Regions from separate parts of the Janthinobacterium salmonicoloratum genome, predicted to be linked through region 1. Evidence: predicted binding sites of a transcription regulator. Region 1 holds the regulator's gene; the other holds the start of a gene.
What was found. The regulator HrcA, encoded in region 1, represses chaperone genes, less so after heat shock. The targets are predictions, from matches to a motif close to TTAGCACTCNNNNNNNNNGAGTGCTAA.
Positions count from the first base shown of each region.

Region 2: the regulator HrcA is predicted to act here: its motif matches at 1,637-1,663, upstream of rpoH (RNA polymerase sigma factor RpoH).

Region 1 is NZ_JBNYXV010000001.1:2,723,396-2,726,601, forward strand. It holds gene ACQ4WY_RS12545 (outer membrane protein assembly factor BamE) at 1-3, opposite strand, end outside; gene fur (ferric iron uptake transcriptional regulator) at 198-629, shown strand; gene hrcA (heat-inducible transcriptional repressor HrcA) at 688-1,704, opposite strand; gene ACQ4WY_RS12560 (HAD family hydrolase) at 1,822-2,547, opposite strand; gene ACQ4WY_RS12565 (hypothetical protein) at 2,794-3,206, shown strand, end outside.
Region 2 is NZ_JBNYXV010000006.1:199,512-202,717, reverse strand. It holds gene ACQ4WY_RS24115 (cell division ATP-binding protein FtsE) at 1-489, shown strand, start outside; gene ftsX (permease-like cell division protein FtsX) at 486-1,406, shown strand; gene rpoH (RNA polymerase sigma factor RpoH) at 1,829-2,722, shown strand; gene ACQ4WY_RS24100 (hypothetical protein) at 2,812-3,078, opposite strand.

The sequences.
Region 1 (3,206 bases):
CATGCCTGCCACGACTGGTGCTCGAAATGAAATACGGTGCCAGAGAGATGGCAATACAGCCGGTGTTACGCGCATAAATGACCTCAATTGGATGAACAAAACGCCAGGAGTGACCGGCCCGCCAAAAAAGCATATTTTGGCACTCCCCGACAAAACGCTATATGATAAAGCACCTGACCCACATACGAGCAACAAACATGAGTAACAATCCTAGTGATCTCAAGGCAAGCGGCCTGAAAGCCACCCTGCCACGGCTGAAGATACTCGATATCTTCCAGAGTAGCCCGGTACGCCACCTGACCGCGGAAGACGTCTACAAGATTCTGCTGGCCGACAATATGGATGTCGGTTTAGCAACTGTCTATCGCGTTCTGACGCAATTCGAACAGGCAGGCTTGCTCAACCGCAACCATTTTGAAACCGGCAAGGCGATTTTCGAGCTCAACGAAGGCTCCCACCACGATCACCTGGTGTGCCTCGACTGTGGCCGGGTCGAAGAATTCTTCGACGAAGAAATCGAAATCCGCCAGCAAAAAGTAGCCGAAGAACGCGGCTTCAAGATCGCCGAACACGCCTTGGCCATCTACGGCAACTGCATCAAGACGGCTTGCCCGCACAAAACAGCCTGACGTCTGACACATTCCGCCGGCCGTTCCCATGGGACGGCTGGCGCGGCAGGCATCACGCTCAATGATGGCTGAGTGCGCTGGACAATAATTTAGCCGTGATATCGACGATCGGGATGACGCGCTCGTAAGCCATGCGCGTCGGTCCGATCACTCCCAATGTTCCCACGATCTTGCCGTTGACTTCATACGGCGCCGTCACCACGCTCATCTCATCCATCGGCACCAGGTTCGATTCGCCGCCGATGAATATCTGCACGCCCGTTGCCTTGCTCGACACGTCGAGCAGTTGCATCAAGCCCGTTTTTTGCTCGAACATGTCGAACATCTGGCGCAGCGAATGCATATTCGATGACAGATCACTCACGCTGAGCAAGTTGCGCTCGCCGGAAATCACCATGTCATCGCTATGGTCGGCCATCGCTTCACTGCCCGCTTCCACGGCCGCCTGCATCAGGCTGCCCATATCGTCGCGCAACTGGCGCAATTCGCCCTGCAGGCGCACGCGTACGGCATCGAAGGACAGGCCGCCATAATTCTGGTTGATGTAATTGGCCGATTGCACCAGCTGCGCCGGCGTATAGTCGGCCTCCGTCAGCAATAAACGGTTCTGCACGTCGCCGCCGGGGGCGACGATGACGAGCAGGATGCGCTTTTCGGACAAGCGCAGGAATTCAATTTGCTGGAACACGGATTCGCGGCGCGGACTGAGCACGACACCGGCAAACTGCGACAGCGACGACAGCATCTGCGCCGCGTTGGCGATGGTTTTTTGCGGTTGCGGCGTCTGCAGACGCATGCGCGACTCCACCAGGTGCTCGTCCAGATGCCTGACGGTCAGCAAGGTATCGACAAAGATGCGGTAGCCGCGCGGTGTCGGTATGCGTCCGGCCGAGGTGTGCGGGCTGGACACATAACCGAGCTCTTCCAGGTCGGCCATGATGTTGCGGATCGTGGCCGGCGACAAATCCAGGCCGGAAATTTTCGACAAGGCGCGCGAACCGACCGGCAGGCCGTCGGCGATATATCGCTCGACCAGGGCTTTCAGCAGTGTTTGGGCACGTGTATCGAGTTGCATGGTGTCTTAGGTAAGCAAATATTCTTTAAACAAGCATATTGTTAAGCAAGCGGCAACGAAAGCGGCCGAACGTGCATCAACAGAACCTATTATGCACGTTCGCCCGTCCGGCGGCGATCAATCTTCCAGTTGCTGCTGCAACCACAACAGCAACTCGTCGAAGTTGGCGCAGATGGCGTCGGGCTGCACACCAGCGGCCAGGTGCGCGTCGCTGCCTTTGCGGTTCATCCAGACGGCACGCATGCCCGCCCCCTGCGCTCCCGTCACGTCGAAATACAAGTCGTCACCGACATATACGGCTTCATGGGGCGCCACATCCAGCGCGGCGCAAGCGGCCAGGAAGATGCTGGCGTCGGGCTTGGCCACGCCAAAATCACTGGCAGCAATCGATACCTTGAAATGCTGCGCCAGGCCGATAATTTCAAGGTCCGCATTGCCATTTGAGATCGAGCCGACCAACATGCGCTGGCGCATCCAGGCCAGGCCAGGCAAGACGTCGTCATACGGCTGGACGCGGTTGCGTGCGGCCAGGAATTGCAGGATAGCCCCGTCGACCAGGGCGGCATCCTCGCCGGCAGCCTCGAAGGCGGCCAACAAGCCCGCGCGGCGCAACTCGATCAGGTTGCCATGGAAATGCGGCTGCGCATTGAGCATGGCCAGACGGTGCTGGCGCAGCACCTCGATGGAAAACTGCTGCGCCACCTTGGGCGCATGCGTGGCCAGCCAGTCGTGCAGCAGGGTTTCCGCGGCGGCAATCACGGGCGCGATGGGCCACAAGGTATCGTCGAGATCGAACAGGATGGCCTTGGGCGGCACGGCGGGTTTGACAGGGGCAAGGGACATGGGACTCATCAATGGGATGCTGCGTCACGGTGCGCAGGGTGCATCTATTGTCGCACCGATCGCCGCCGTCGGCATGGCTGCGCCTCCCTGAAATGGGGCCGGGCCAGCGCTTCCCGGCGAAAAATTGTTACAGGGTGATACAAGGCAAGATCATCCAGCTTGCCAGATAGACTAAAATAGGCGCCATTCCAATGCGGCGCCAGCGTCCGCGTTGCGCTACCCAACCTAATTCGTTTTGGAGAATGTATGAAAAATTTGTACCTGCGCTCGATGCTGGCGGCGGCTTGCGCCGCCACACTGGCAGCCTGCGGCGGCAGCGGCGGCAACCTGTATCTGCAAGTCCAAGTCAGCGGCCTGGCCAAGGATGGCCTGATTCTCTTGAATGACGGGGAACGCTTGCCGGTTACTGCGGGCCTGTCCACCGTTGTTTTCACCAAGCTGGTCAAGAACGATGACCGCTACGATATCACCATCGCGCAACAGCCCAAGGGCGCCGTTTGCACCATGATCAATGGCGTTGGCAAGGCATCGAGCTACTCCGTGACCACGGCCGCGGTGAGCTGCAAGACGAATTCCTACCCGCTGAGCGGCACGATCACGGGCCTGACCGCTGGCGGCTTGCGCCTGGTGATGGGTCCCAACGGCACCAGCCCACTGGC
Region 2 (3,206 bases), on a different contig from region 1:
CAGCAGCAAAAATTATTGAACGACCGCTCCATCCTGGCCAACGTCATGCTGCCGCTGCTCGTCGTCGGCGCCCACAAGGCGGCCGCCGAACAGCGCGCGCGCGCCGCGCTCGACAAGGTCGGCCTGCTCGACCGCGCCATGGCGCGCCCCCTGTCACTGTCGGGCGGCGAGCAGCAGCGCGTGTCGATCGCGCGCGCCATCGTCAACCGGCCACAGATCATCCTGGCCGATGAACCGACGGCCAACCTGGACCGCGCCAGCGCCGACAAGGTGCTCGACGCCCTGAAAGCGTTTCATTCGGTGGGCGTGACCTGCCTCATTTCCAGCCATGACGAACAGATGCTCGACGCCGCCGCCCGCGTAATCCACCTGAAAAACGGCCAGCTGGTCGCCATCGACAAGGCCACGCAAGCGCCCGTCTTCGCCCCGCCCGATCCCGATTTTGCGCCCGCCCCCGGCCCGGACGACGCGCAGGGAGAACAGCTATGAGAGGCTGGTTCCGTCAACACCGCTTCGCCCTCGGTTCGGCGCTGATTCATTTGCGCAAGTCGCCGGGCGGCTTTTTATTGAACGTGCTCGTCGTCGCCATCGCCCTGTCGCTGCCGTTCGCCGGCTTGACCATGCTCGACAATGTGCGCCCCATGTCGGAACAGATGTCGGTCGACCCGGAAATCAGCGTCTTCCTGAAGATCGACTTGCCGCGCGAGCAAGCCGTGGCCCTGGCCAGCGCCATGCGCAAGATCGTGGGCGAGCAAAAGGCGAAGATCGTCTTCATCCCACGCGAACAGGCGCTGGACTCGCTGAAAAACAAGAACGGCCTGGCCGACGTGCTCAGCACCCTGGGTGACAATCCCCTGCCCGACAGCTACGTGCTGAAGCTCGATGCCTTCAGCAGCGCCAGCGAGGCGCAGGACGTCGATGCAGTGGCGGAACAGTTGCGCCACCTGCCAGGCGTGGAATCGGCGCAAGTCGATTCAGCCTGGGTCAAGCGCCTGGCGGCCCTGCTCGGCGTGCTGCGCCTGGTGCTGCTGCTGCTGGCGATCACCTTGGGCGTGGCCGTAATCGCCGTGGTCTTCAATACCATCCGCCTGCAAGTGATGCAGCAGCGCGATGAAATCAGCATCTCGAAACTGATCGGCGCCACCGACACCTTCATCCACCGCCCCTTCTATTACACGGGCGCCCTGCTGGGCCTGTGCGCCGGTGCGCTGGCCCTGGGCGCCGTGGCGCTGGCCTTGCAGCCGCTGAATACGGCGATTGCCGAGTTTGCGCGCCTGTACGCGTCCGAATTCCAGCTGGTGCCGCTGGCGCCGCTGCCGATGGCTGGCTTGCTGGCCGTCAGCGCAGGCCTGGGCCTGATCGGCGCCTTCCTCTGCGTGCAGCGCCACCTGGCGCGCCTGAACTGACCTTCCCTTCCATGGCGGCGCCTGCGGTGCCGCCATGCGCCTCGTCATCCTTATACTGCTGTTGTCTTGATATTAAGCAAGTATTCTTAAGGTTCGCTTCAGCCAGAGGCCGTAGACTAGCTACGTTGTCGTGAAGCGGCCTGCAGCGCTGTCAGATCGCTGTTCATACACATTTATCAAGCATTGAATCGCCATAGCATTTAGGCTATCGGGACGATTAAATGTGCTGATTGGCACTCTCAAGCAGAGAGTGCTAATATAGGGACATACCAATAGCAGAACCGCCATGGACGCCAGATGAAGATGGTGCCGCGATCTGCAAAGTGCAAGACCGAATACGCAAAAACGAACAGACAAGCGGACCACGTCGCGTGACGTGGCCAACTGGAACAAAGCAAGACTACGAGGGAGAAAACATGACTATGATGTCCGCAACGTCCGCATTGGTTCCGACCAAAAGTAATGCGCTGGGCCTCGGGTTCACTGGCAATCTGGGCAATATTGACGCCTATATTTCGGCCGTGAACCGCCTGCCCATGTTGACCCACGACGAAGAAATTTCGCTGGCGACACGCCTGCGCGAAAAAAATGACCTGGCCGCCGCGCAAGAATTGGTGCTGTCGCACCTGCGCCTGGTCGTCTCGATTGCCCGCGGCTATCTGGGCTATGGTTTGCCGCACGCCGACCTGATTCAGGAAGGCAATATCGGCTTGATGAAAGCCGTGAAACGTTTCGATCCGGACCAGGGCGTACGCCTGGTGTCGTACGCCATGCACTGGGTGAAAGCCGAGATGCACGAGTACATCCTGAAAAACTGGCGCCTGGTCAAGGTTGCGACGACGAAGGCGCAGCGCAAGCTGTTCTTCAACCTGCGCAGCCACAAGACGGGCCTGGACGCGATGACGCCGAAGCAGATCGATGCGCTGGCCAAGCTGCTCGACGTGAAACGCGAAGAAGTGATCGAGATGGAAACGCGTTTGAGCGGCCGCGACATTGCGCTGGAATCGCCAACCGACGATGAAGACGACAAGTTTTCACCGATCGCCTACCTGTCGTCGGAGCAAAGCGAGCCGACCAAGGTGCTGGAAGCGGAACAGGTGACGCGTCTGCAATCGGAAGGCCTGGAAACGGCCTTGGGCAAGCTCGACGCCCGTTCGCGCCGCATCATCGAAGCACGCTGGCTGGCCAACGACGACGGTTCCGGCGCCACCCTGCACGCGCTGGCAGAAGAGTTCGGCGTATCGGCCGAGCGCATCCGCCAGATCGAAGTGGCGGCACTGAAAAAAATGAAGGGCGCCCTGGCCGCCTACGTGTAAGCACAGCAATGCCGCAATGCAAAAGGCGCCGCAAGGCGCCTTTTAGTTTTACAGTTTGATGTTTATCAACAGATAAACATTGTCAGCCGTTACGCTGCAGCCAAGCCCTTGGTGATCAGCTCGGCGACCAAATCATTCAGATCCGCGCCGCGCTCCTTGGCCAGGGTCTGCAATTGCAACACCAGATCGCTGTTCAGCTTGACGGCGAATGGCACCAGGCCCAGGGCCTGATCGCGCTTGCGCTGCTCGCGGCGGTCGACGACTACCGCTTCCTTACCGAATGCACCGGCGCCGGGAACATTCATCTTTCCCATCAGTTTCTTGGCATCGCTTTTCGCCAGGGCAGTTTTTTTCATGGTTGTTTCCTGATTTTCAAAACAGCCATTTTACGCAGTAATCGGCGCGCCGCGTGGCCGGCGCATCAATTCACCCGCAGCGCGCCAATGGTGCGCCGGAAAAATATCATTTTGTTACTATCATTTTA